4 regions of the Aliivibrio fischeri ATCC 7744 genome follow, and region 1 is predicted to be linked to each of the others. Evidence: predicted binding sites of a transcription regulator. Region 1 holds the regulator's gene; each other region holds the start of a gene.
The links. The regulator CRP, encoded in region 1, controls carbon source genes, mostly activating them, when cyclic AMP is high. The targets are predictions, from matches to a motif close to TGTGANNNNNNTCACA.

Region 1 (3,217 bases):
TGGATGTTGCTGCACCTCAAGTTGGCGTTGAAATCATGGCTCCTCCAGGTATGGAAGAGATGACAAACCAACTTCAAGGTATGTTCCAAAACCTATCAGGCGGCAATACAACCAAAAAGCGCAAGATGAAAATCGTTGATGCACTTAAAGCGCTAACAGAAGAAGAAGGTGCGAAGCTGGTTAACCCTGAAGAGCTAAAAGAACAAGCGATCTTCAATGTAGAAAACCACGGTATCGTGTTTATCGATGAAATTGATAAAATCTGTAAAGGTTCAAACTCTCACTCTGGTGATGTATCTCGTGAAGGTGTTCAACGTGATTTACTTCCATTAGTAGAAGGCAGCACGGTTAGTACTAAACACGGCATGGTGAAAACCGATCATATGTTATTCATCACTTCAGGTGCATTCCAAATGGCAAAACCATCTGACTTGATCCCTGAATTACAAGGTCGTTTACCAATCCGTGTTGAACTTGAAGCGCTAACAGCAAATGATTTCAAACGCATTTTAACCGAACCTAATGCATCATTAACTGAGCAATACATTGCTCTATTAGCGACCGAAAATGTAAAAGTTGAATTTACTGAAGATGGCATCAGTCGTATTGCTGAATCCGCATTCCAAGTAAATGAAACCACTGAAAACATCGGTGCTCGCCGTCTACACACAGTGATGGAACGACTAATGGAAGAGATCTCTTATGATGCTTCTGAAAAAAATGGCGAAAGCTTAATTGTTGATGCTGAATATGTAAGTTCACGCCTAGGTGAACTTGTTGCTGATGAAGACCTAAGCCGCTTCATTCTGTAATCTCTCATAACTTAAAATAAAGCCTCACAAGGGTTAACTTGCGAGGCTTTTTAATATTAACTCACCCTGTAGTTCTAAAGTTTAAGCAGAGATAATTTCCCATGAGTGCGTCATTTTTACGCCCTCACCAAGCATTAAACATACAGAGCAATATTTCTGTAATGAATCCGCAGTGACTCTCTCGACAACCGTTGAATCTAGGTTGTTACCTGTTACTTCAAAGTGAATATTAATGTAAGTAAACAACTTTGGTGCAGTTTCACGACGCTCACTAGATAGCTTAGCAACGCAAGCTGTGACTTCTTGATTTGCCGATTTAAGTCCATCAACAACATCAACAGAACTGCATCCTCCAGCAGCCATTAAGACCATTTCCATCGGACTTGGTGCTTTTTCTCCCCCATTACCATCCATAACAATAGAGTGACCTGATTGAGATTGACCTAGAAAAGACAATCCCTCAATCCATTTAACTTCAGCGTTCATAAAAGCCTCTTTACTACTTAAAAGGAAAACTCGTGATCCATTTCACGAAACTGTGCCCTTGGTCGCACAATTCATACGATCAAAGTCAAGAAATCAATTGCGAAACAAGGTATGATTTTGTTAATTATCTCAACGAACATGCAGCCTTGTTCCGATAACCATATTGTATAGGCCAAACTGATATTTGGCTCAGTTATTTTAAAATGGACATCGCCTACTTGGCAAACGCAGAGGAAGTATAAAGTATGGTTCTAGGTAAACCTCAAACAGATCCAACATTAGAGTGGTTCTTGTCTCACTGTCACATTCATAAGTACCCTTCAAAGAGCACGCTAATTCACGCGGGTGAAAAAGCGGAAACTCTTTACTACATTGTAAAAGGTTCTGTTGCTGTACTTATCAAAGATGAAGAAGGTAAAGAAATGATCCTTTCTTACCTAAACCAAGGTGACTTCATTGGTGAGCTTGGCTTATTTGAAGAAGGTCAAGAGCGTTCAGCGTGGGTTCGTGCGAAAAGCCCTTGTGAAGTAGCAGAAATTTCATTCAAGAAATTCCGCCAACTTATCCAAGTTAACCCAGATATCCTAATGCGTCTTTCTGCGCAAATGGCAACTCGTTTACAAATCACTAGCCAAAAAGTAGGTGACTTAGCATTCCTAGACGTAACAGGCCGTATCGCTCAAACGCTACTAAACCTTGCTAAACAACCTGATGCAATGACTCACCCAGACGGCATGCAAATTAAGATCACTCGTCAAGAGATCGGTCAAATTGTTGGTTGTTCACGTGAAACTGTTGGCCGTATCTTAAAGATGCTTGAAGAGCAAAACCTGATTTCAGCGCACGGCAAAACAATTGTAGTTTACGGTACTCGTTAATTTAACGTCGTTACCATAAGCAAATAAAAACGCAGCTCAATAGCTGCGTTTTTTATGTCTAGAGATGACAGCTTTACCCGTCAGTACTTTCAAAGATTTTGTCCGCAGAAGCCGCAACAAACCCTGTGTATAGTTCACCATTTGGTAATTCATAACGTTTAGCAAATTCGTAAAATCCACCAGGGATCTCAAACTCACCATCACTAAATTTAACCATCACTTTATCCGCCATTGTAGATGATTGCTCTAAACAAACCTCTGGAGAGCCTTTTACTTCTCCACCAACCTCATTAATACTAAATCCAGCATTACGTAAGTGCTGATTAACATCAACTACTTCATCAAAACCATCAAGTTGATTAACATACACGGTAAAATGATTCGCTCCATAACCATGAGCAGCTAACCAAGAAGCATACTCACTCTCTTTTGCTAACACCTTATATTCATCAAAACTTAAAGACCACGGTCTACCTGAAGACAGAAAGTCACGAGTTGCAAAATAATGAGCAGGAACTTGTTCTACTAATGATTTAATTATGGTTTGAGCATCATCAGATAATTTTTCAACCAATAGCTCACTGATAAACACAAGTGGTGCATTAGGATCTGGGTGCTCAAAATGTTGTGCTTTCAATTTTTTAGCAATAAATTCATATTCATCACACGGTTTATACCCAATAGCTAAAAAGGGCGCGGCTAATGTGGATAAACCAACCTTAGGCAAATTAAACGTCCGCAAGGCAATATGATCATTTACAATATCACCACCACTGGATAGCAATTGATGCACTTGGTCTGCCGATGGCGACAAACGTGTAATATAGTCTTGCCATAATGATGAAAAAAGTGTGTTTACATTATTCATTTTCAGCACTCCTACAAAGTTAAACCTGGAGATAATTGCTCAGGAATCTCACATGCATCACCTTCCATTGATGCCATCGGATAAGCACAATAATCTGCCGCATAATAAGCACTTGGTTTTAAGTTGCCTGATGCACCCGGCCCACCAAATGGCGCATCACCACTTGCTCCTGT
Region 2 (3,217 bases), 910 kb from region 1:
TGCTGGTGATATTATCGGTTTACATAACCATGGTACCATTCAAATTGGTGATACCTTTACTCAAGGTGAAAGCTTGAAGTTCTCAGGTATTCCTAACTTTGCACCAGAATTGTTCCGTCGTATTCGTCTGAAAGATCCTCTGAAGCAAAAACAACTACTTAAAGGTCTAGTTCAATTATCTGAAGAAGGTGCGGTACAAGTATTCCGTCCACTTCAAAACAATGACCTTATTGTTGGTGCCGTTGGTGTGCTTCAGTTTGACGTGGTTGTAGCTCGTCTTAAAGCAGAATATAACGTTGAAGCGATTTATGAAGGCGTGAGCGTTGCAACAGCTCGTTGGGTTGATTGTGCTGATGGTAAGAAAATGGATGAGTTCCAACGTAAGAACCAAGCTAACTTGGCGCTTGATGGTGGTGACAACCTAACTTACATCGCACCGACAATGGTGAATCTAAATCTTGCTTCTGAGCGTTTCCCAGATGTTCAATTTAGAGCGACGCGTGAGCACTAATTAATCAGTTGCTTATCAAATAAATAAAAACGGGGTCTTAACGGACTCCGTTTTTGTATCTATAGTAATACCAATGCACTTATATCCATCTACTCATTCAGGTTCGTATTATTCATTGATACGTTAGATAAAAAGGAAGCATGAATGTTAAAGTTAATTAAATTATGGATACGAAAGTATGATGCATGGTGTGAGTCATTAGGCTTAACACCAGAAAACAAGCGCAGTTGTGTTCCTTATAAAAAAGAAGAAGAGTAATGACTTTTACGTTCATTGATTCACATTGTCATTTTGATTTTGCTCCTTTTAAAAATAATGAAGTGTCCTACTTACAAATGGCAAAGGATAAAGGCGTTACAACGCTCGTTGTACCCAGTGTGAATCAATCAAACTGGAATCAAGTTAGTGCGTTGGCACATCAATTTGATGAGATTTACTACGCATTAGGTATTCATCCACTATTTATTACTCCAAGCTATGAAAGGGAGTTAGAAAACTTAGGGAAGTTACTTGATGGAAAAAATAAAAAATGTGTAGCGATTGGCGAGTGTGGATTGGATTTCTGGCATCAAGAAAGTGATAAGGAAACACAGCTCTCTGTTTTTCGTCAACAGTGTTTATTGGCAAAAAAGCATCAACTTCCTTTGATCATTCACAGTCGTAAAAGCCACGATATGGTATTAAAGCTGTTGAGAGAAATTCGGCCAGAGAGAGGTGGTGTGATTCATGGTTTCAGTGGTAGCTTGCAGCAGGCTAATCAATTTATTGAATTAGGTTTCTATATTGGTGTTGGTGGCGTGATCAGTTACGAAAGAGCTAAGAAGACCAAAATGGTCATTTCACAGCTGCCTTTAGATAAAATTTTATTAGAAACCGATGCGCCAGACATGGCAGTATTTGGCTTTCAAGGCGAAAAAAATACTCCGGATAAAGTACAAAATATATTCGAATATTTGTCTTTGATTAGAAAAGAATCAATGCAAACGATTTCGGAAACTGTTTATAAAAATACCACCTCTTTGTTTGGGATTTGAGTTACCAGTCATTTCTTTAGTTGTAATTGATGATTATTTAGAAACACCTTAGTGATAATGATCACAATTATGAATGAGTAAAGCATGTATCAGCCACGATTATGTGACAACAGCATTACTTTCTTTGTGGTTCAATGAGTATAATCGCCCCCGCTAATTTGAAACACGCCAACAATAAATTTAGGGAAAACTTTAACTATGAGCCTGCTAATGAGTTTGGTTGGGATCGTGGTACTGCTAGGTATAGCTGTACTTCTTTCTGATAACCGTAAAGCAATCAATCTACGCACTGTCGGTGGCGCTTTTGCTATCCAATTCTTCTTAGGCGCATTTGTACTTTATGTACCTGTGGGTCGTGATGTACTTTATGGTGCATCGGAAGCTGTTGCTAACGTAATTAACTACGGTAACCAAGGTATCGAATTCTTATTCGGTGGTTTATTTGGTGGCGGCGGTTTCGTATTCGCACTACGTGTACTTCCTGTAATCGTATTCTTTGCTTCTTTAACTGCTGTTCTTTATTACCTAGGCATCATGCAAATCGTGATTAACTTCCTAGGTGGTGCATTGCAGAAAGCACTTGGCACATCTCGTGCAGAATCACTATCTGCTACAGCTAACATCTTTGTTGGTCAAACAGAAGCGCCTCTAGTTGTGCGTCCGTTTGTTCCTAAAATGACTCAATCTGAGCTATTTGCAGTAATGTGTGGTGGTCTAGCATCTGTTGCTGGTGGTGTACTAGCTGGTTATGCTTCTATGGGCGTGCCTCTAGAGTACCTAATCGCAGCATCATTCATGGCTGCACCTGGTGGTCTTCTATTTGCTAAAATCATCAAGCCAGAAACAGAACAACCAATTGAACAACTAGATGCTCTAGATAACGAAGGCGATGACAAACCAGCTAACGTAATCGATGCTGCTGCTGCAGGTGCTGCAACGGGTATGCAACTTGCGTTAAACGTAGGTGCAATGCTTCTTGCGTTCATCGGTTTAATCGCTCTAATCAATGGTATCTTAGGTGGTATCGGTGGTTGGTTCGATATGCCTCATATCACTCTAGAACTGATTCTTGGTTACATCTGTGCTCCTTTAGCATTCTTAATCGGTGTTCCATGGGAAGAAGCAACAATCGCAGGTTCATTCCTTGGTCAAAAACTGGTAGTTAACGAATTCGTTGCATACCTAAACTTTGCACCTTACCTAGCTGATGGCGCAGAAGTGGTTCTTTCTGAGAAAACAGAAGCAATCATCTCATTCGCACTATGTGGTTTCGCAAACCTTTCTTCTGTAGCGATTCTACTTGGTGGTCTAGGTAGCCTTGCACCAGCACGTCGTCACGACATCGCTCGCATGGGTATGAAAGCGGTTGCTGCTGGTACATTATCAAACTTAATGTCAGCAACAATTGCAGGTCTATTCCTATCTCTATAATCGTATAGAGCAGAACAGATAATCATTATAAAACCCGCATTATGTGCGGGTTTTTTTATGTCTATTGCTCATAAAAAAGTGTGATGAATAAATGCGTTAAACTCACATTTTTTTATGCAAAAAGTTTGAGATGCAAACCGATTGCGTTATCACACAAAAACAATCAAGCAAAATTATATTGATATAATGAATCCATAATAAAAGAGAGAAGAACAGCTAGGTTAAAAAAACGAGCTATGGT
Region 3 (3,217 bases), on a different replicon from region 1:
ATTTCTATCAGCCATTTCACGTTGTGCTTCAGAGAGTAAATCATCTACTTGTAGATAATTATGCTGGCTCTGAGCTAACCATGCGCGAATAATAACAAGGCGAGGAGAGGTAAATAATACCTCAGGACGAAGATCTGAAATGGTGGTCTCTAATAAAGAAAGTTCCCCATTATTAAATAAATGCCAGCCATGCTGCGTAAGTATATTAGCGATCAGAATATCATCTTTGGCGTTTTTCGCATGACGAAGTGCTTGATAGATATTGTCATGCTCAAGCCATGCTTCTGCTGCGTATTTTTGCAGGTCTATTTCTTCATGAGCTAGGTGGTTTTGTCTTTGGTGGGTTAAGAACTCTGCAAAGAGGTTATGGAACTTATACCAATCACCTTGTTCACCATTTGTATTAATAAATAATCCGAATCGGTTTAGATTTTCAATAAGCAACTGGGCATCTTTTCGTTGCGTTACTTTAGATAGCAGTGTGGTATTAAAATGATCAAAAACAGCACAACGCATTAAAAATTGCTGCGTCTCTTGATCCAAATGATCAAACACTTCTTCCGCTAAATAATCCCATAAGTGCGCATGGTTTAATTGCGCCATGACTTGTGCTGAATTATTTAAGGATTGATTGTTTTGAATACTGTGCAGTGCAATTAATTGAAGTGCAGATGGCCAGCCTTCAACATGCTCACGAACATGAGTGATGGCTTCTTGGTCAATATTCTCATTTAGGCGTTGATTAAAAAATAGAGATGTTTCTGATTGGTCAAACGCCAAACTTTGATTATCAATTTCAATTAATAAGTCTCTCACACGTAGATTTGCTGTATTTAGAGGTGGTTGAGAGCGACTTGTTATTACCAGTGTCAAATTATCTGGAAGGTGTTTTAAGAAGAATTTTAAGCCAAGGTGAATGGTGTCATTGGTAATTAAGTGATAGTCGTCGAGAACGATATAAGCTTCATCTTGAAACGAGATTAGCTCAGTAAAGACTTGCGAAAATAGGCTTGATAATGAAGCAAACTGACGTTTCTCAGTTAACGCTTTTGAGTGTGATAATTCAGTATGAGTTGCATTACTTATTGTTTGTACAAAGTATTTTGCAAATTTATATTCATCATTATCACTCTCATCTAGGCTATACCACCCAGTAGCGTCTTTGTCAGATAACCACTGTGCAGCCATGGTTGTTTTTCCGTAGCCAGCCGGAGATCGAAATAAAACAAGTTTGTAATGCATCGCATTCTCTAGCGTATCTAAAACACGTTGGCGGAGAATGGCATTATGTAATCGTCTTGGAAAATGCAGTTTCGATGGTATTAACATAATTATTGTTCTTTTAAAAAATACTGAGCTAATTATCCTCAATAATGAGATTTAATCTATCCACTACGCCCTATAAATGTGATCAAACCTTTATTTTTATCTTGATGAATTTATACATGAGTTTTATTTAATACGTTTTTTAAATAGTTTTATTTAATCTTTAAATTTGTGACCTTGTTATCATTTTGTTTTTTATGCTGTAAAAACGTGTCCAATATCACGAAGGTTTTTACTGTCAGCCTACAAACTTTGAGTCGTGTCACAGGTTATTTGATTAATCAGGACTACGCCTTTATCTCACCCTTATCTCATCCCCCAAAAAGGAGGATGTGACTCTTATTCGAACAAGGCAGGATTGATAACAGTTGATTATGAACCTTCGTGAGAGATTTAAGATGAAAACGAATAACATAGAAAAATTTGATAAAGCGGCGTTTAAAGCCTCTGTAAAGCAGCATTTAGTGACAACATTCGCTGCAAATGAAAAAACAGCGAGCGCTAAAGTATGGTATTTAGCAATGGGTAAAGCCCTAGCTGAATTAACGACATTTGATCTTGTTGCTACAGAAAATGACGAAAAAATTAAAAACGCACGCAGCGTAAACTATCTATCTTTAGAGTTTTTAATTGGACGTCTAACGGGCAACAACCTAATTAGTATGGGTCTTTATGAAGAGATCACTGAAGCAATGGGTGAGCTTGGTTATAATTTAACGGATTTATTAGAAGAAGAGCGTGACCCTGCTTTAGGTAACGGTGGTCTTGGTCGTTTAGCCGCGTGTTTTATGGATTCATTAGCTGCGCAAGAATATCCAGCGATTGGTTATGGTTTGCATTACGAATACGGTTTGTTCCGCCAATCTTTTGAAGACGGACGACAAAAAGAAGCGCCTGATGCATGGTGTGGAGTAGAAGGCTACCCTTGGGAAGTGGCTCGTCCTGATTTTGCACAGCAAGTTGGATTTTATGGTCATGTAGAAACGTACACTGAAAAAGGCCAAGAGAAACGTCGCTGGGTACCAGGTATGTCAGTTGAAGGTATGCCTTGGGATTTCCTATTGTTGGTTACCAAAGTGATACGGTTTACCCATTACGTTTGTGGGAATGTCGTGCAAAAGCACCGTTTAGCCTTGCAAGCTTTAATAATGGTGATTACTTTGAAGCGCAACACGCCTTAATTGATGCTGGTAACGTAACAAAAGTTCTGTATCCAAATGATAACCACGAGAAAGGCAAAACATTACGTTTGATGCAACAGTATTTCCACTGTGCGTGTTCTATTGCAGATATTTTACGTCGTCATGATGCTGCAGGTCATAAGATTGAAGATCTTTCTAAATATGAAACGATCCAATTAAACGATACACACCCAACAATTGGTATTCCTGAGTTAATGCGCGTACTTATTGATGTTCGTGGTTTATCGTGGGATGCGGCATGGGAAATCTGTTCAAACACGTTTGCTTATACCAACCACACATTGTTACCTGAAGCGTTAGAAACATGGAGTGAATCACTGATTTCTCGACTTTTACCTCGTCACATGGAAATCATTTATCAGATTAACTACCTATTCTTAGAAGGCGTGAAACTGAAGTGGCCAGGTGATGTGGATAAATTACGTAAGTTATCAATCATCGAAGAAGGCACACATCGTATGGTACGTATGGCGAACTTATGTGTGGTTTCATCTTATGCCGTGAATGGTGTGGCAGCACTTCACTCTGAGTTAGTTAAGCGTGATTTATTCCCTGAGTTTAATGAATATTTCCCAGGAAAACTAACGAATGTAACTAACGGTGTTACTCCTCGTCGTTGGTTGAAATTCTGTAACCCTGATCTTTCAAACCTTATTTCTGAAAAAATTGGGAATGAGTGGCCTGCACAT
Region 4 (3,217 bases), 1.4 Mb from region 1:
GAAAGTGCTGATTTGATTATTTCACCACTGATGATTCATTATTTAGAGGATCTTTCGGTACTTTTTAATGATGTTGCGCGTGTTTTAAAAAATGGTGGGAGCTTTGCTTTTTCTACTCATCACCCTTTTGCTGATTTTGAATGTTCTCTTTCTGGTAATTATTTTGAAAGAGAGTTGATCACAGAGATGTGGGACACTGTCGGTGAGCCGCTTGAAGTTCGATTTTATCGCCGTTCTTTAACTGAATTAATTGAAGCGATAACAAAATCTGGTTTAGTTGTGACACAAGTATCTGAAGGAAAGGTATCAGAGGTAGTTAAAGATATGTCTCCTGAGCGTTATGATTACCTTTCAAAGAATCCTAATTTCATTTTTATAAAATGCCAAAAATTAGCTTAGCTTTACCATCTAGTGTTACTATCTGCGCCCCAATTTTTCTTTGAGTTTGAGGAGCAGATAGATGCATGAACGAGCCAGCCAAATGGTGATATTTTACGCCTTAGCTAAAGCTGGGAGTTTTACTGCTGCAGCAAAGCAAATGGGCGTATCAACGTCACATGTCAGTAAGCAACTCGGAGCTCTTGAAGAAACCATTAATGTAAAATTAGTACATAGAACCACGCGTTCACTCACTTTAACGGATGCAGGTCAGCAGTTTTTTTTATATTGCGAGAAGATATACAGCGCAATGACAGAAGCCAGCGCCATTATGGATGATGAACGTGATGAAGTGACTGGCATCTTACGTTTAGGCTTATCTCAATCTTTTGGCACTATGCATATTATTCCAGCCATTGATAAGCTGCGTCATCAATATCCTGATTTGCAAGTTGAAGTGCGTTTATTTGATCATAGAGCTGATATGCTTAAAGATGGTTTAGACTTGTGGGTAACCAATTTCGAAGACTTACCAGAAGGTTATGTAGCACAGCGATTAGCTGACTCTAATTTTGTCTTAGCTGCATCTCCTGATTACCTTATTGATAAAAAAGTACCTCATCATCCTTTAGATCTTGTTGAGCATAATTGCCTTACTTACCAGAGTCGTCATCGTGACTACAGCCATTGGGATTTCAGTAAAGGAAATGAGGCGTTATGTGTAAAAGTGTCTGGCAATTATCGAGTTGATTTAGCAGAAGCCGTGAGAGATGCGGCTATATCTGGATGGGGAATTGCTTATTTAGCCAGTTATTTGCTAACTGATGAGTTTAATGATGGCAAACTGATTCAGTTATTACCGGATTGGAAAGCAAGTCAGAAAATGCCAATTTATGCGGTATACCCAAGTCGAAAACACCTTCCAAGAAAGATAAGTGCGGTCATCGATTTTCTACGTGAACATATAGGACAACCGCCATATTGGGATAAAGCGCTCATGAAGCGAGTGAAATTGTAACGTTTGCTATTCCTCATTGATTGAATTTTATACTTTAAATTGTTGCCTTTTTAATCAATGAGTTACAGCGATTATGTGCCATGAAATAAATATCTTTTCCATATGGAAACAATCGTATTTCTGATTGTTTTTATTACAAGAAATCAATCAGTTAATTACTGCACATAATGTGACCTGCGTCTCATTAACAGAGTGATAGCAAAGTCGACTTGCACGCAAACCTTTGCGGATTAGAATGCGGACTCATTTTCGATAGCATAGGTTTCTATCATGACATCTTTACTTGGTATTTTTGCCATTCTACTGTTTGCTTATTTGTGTTCGACAGATCGCCGCAATATCCCTCTTAGAACCGTCTCTTTGGCGTTCGGATTACAAATTATCTTTGCTTTATTGGTTCTGTATGTTCCTGCAGGTAAAGAAGTATTAAATTCAGTTACTGCTGGTGTGTCAGGTGTGATTGATTACGGCCAACAAGGCATTGCCTTTTTATTTGGTGGTTTAGCAACAGGAAAAGTAGGCTTTGTATTTGCCATTAATGTTCTTGGTATCATCATTTTCTTCTCTGCTCTTATCTCAGCTCTTTATCATATTGGAGTCATGCCAAAAGTAATTAACTTTATTGGTGGTGGACTACAACGATTACTCGGTACAGGACGCGCAGAATCACTTGCAGCAACGGCTAACATCTTTGTAAGCATGGTTGAGGCTCCACTTGTTGTTAAACCTTACTTAAAGCACATGAGCGATTCTCAGTTCTTTGCTGTAATGACATGTGGTTTAGCCTCGGTAGCTGGCGGAACCATGGTTGGTTACGCCTCATTAGGTGTGGATCTTAATTTCCTTATTTCTGCTGCATTCATGTCTGCACCAGCAGGATTATTAATGGCTAAGATGATGGTTCCACCGGGTGATGAAGCCAATAATGATGATGAAATCACGTCTGTTGAGATTGATCATGCAACTAATGTATTTGAAGCATTAGCTGATGGTGCTATGTCTGGCTTACGTATCGCTGTTGCGGTGGGTACGACACTATTAGCGTTTGTCAGTGTGATTGCTTTACTTAACGGTTTACTAGGGCACGTTGGTGATATCTTTGGTATTAAACTAAGCTTTGAGTTAATTCTTGGCTATCTGTTTGCGCCTGTCGCTTTTATCTTAGGTGTGCCATGGAATGAAGCAATTCTTGCTGGTTCATTAATCGGTAATAAGATCGTGGTAAATGAATTTGTTGCCTTTATTCAATTAATGGAAGTGAAAGATCAGCTAAGTCCACATTCTGTTGCGATAGTTACATTTGCATTGTGCGGTTTTGCAAATATTTCAACCATGGCAATTTTGATTGGTGGTTTAGGTAGTCTTGTTCCTGAACGTCGCTCATTTATTGCGAGAATGGGTTTCAGAGCGATTACCGCAGGTGTATTAGCTAATTTAATGAGTGCTGCGATTGCCGGTGTGATTTTGTCACTTTAAGTTAATTGCTTAATTTCAAATAAAGAAAAGGTTGCGCTTAAAAAGTCGCAACCTTTATTTTTTCTAGTCCCTAGTCCCTAGTCCCTAGTCCCTAGTCCCTAGTCCCTAGTCCCTAGTCCCTAGTCCCTAGTCCCTAGTCCCTAATTCTAAAATCTCACTCGAACTGGCGTTGAGCTATCAAATGTCACCTGATCAAAACTATCTAATTTATGATGCTTAATTAATGCTTGCAGATTCTCAACATAAGCTTCACCACGGGTAGAGTAGTGAGATAAAGACTCGACTAGCTCATAACCTGATAATTTCCCTTCTGAGCGTAGTTGTTGACGTAGTTTCCAAAGATCT

Region 2: the regulator CRP is predicted to act here: its motif matches at 1,596-1,611, upstream of AVFI_RS02615 (NupC/NupG family nucleoside CNT transporter).
Region 3: the regulator CRP is predicted to act here: its motif matches at 1,536-1,551, upstream of malT (HTH-type transcriptional regulator MalT).
Region 4: the regulator CRP is predicted to act here: its motif matches at 1,565-1,580, upstream of AVFI_RS05650 (NupC/NupG family nucleoside CNT transporter).

What each region holds. Positions count from the first base shown of each region.
Region 1 is NZ_CP092712.1:2,615,195-2,618,411, forward strand. It holds gene hslU (HslU--HslV peptidase ATPase subunit) at 1-812, shown strand, start outside; gene AVFI_RS11955 (OsmC family protein) at 894-1,298, opposite strand; gene crp (cAMP-activated global transcriptional regulator CRP) at 1,544-2,176, shown strand; gene AVFI_RS11965 (DUF1338 domain-containing protein) at 2,250-3,044, opposite strand; gene astD (succinylglutamate-semialdehyde dehydrogenase) at 3,056-3,217, opposite strand, start outside.
Region 2 is NZ_CP092712.1:550,670-553,886, forward strand. It holds gene prfC (peptide chain release factor 3) at 1-511, shown strand, start outside; gene AVFI_RS02610 (TatD family hydrolase) at 769-1,545, shown strand; gene AVFI_RS02615 (NupC/NupG family nucleoside CNT transporter) at 1,744-2,976, shown strand.
Region 3 is NZ_CP092713.1:684,978-688,194, forward strand. It holds gene malT (HTH-type transcriptional regulator MalT) at 1-1,329, opposite strand, end outside; partial or broken gene AVFI_RS16615 (glycogen/starch/alpha-glucan phosphorylase) at 1,725-3,217, shown strand, end outside.
Region 4 is NZ_CP092712.1:1,199,969-1,203,185, forward strand. It holds gene AVFI_RS05640 (class I SAM-dependent DNA methyltransferase) at 1-399, shown strand, start outside; gene AVFI_RS05645 (LysR family transcriptional regulator) at 461-1,396, shown strand; gene AVFI_RS05650 (NupC/NupG family nucleoside CNT transporter) at 1,667-2,872, shown strand; gene AVFI_RS05655 (glucosaminidase domain-containing protein) at 3,019-3,217, opposite strand, start outside.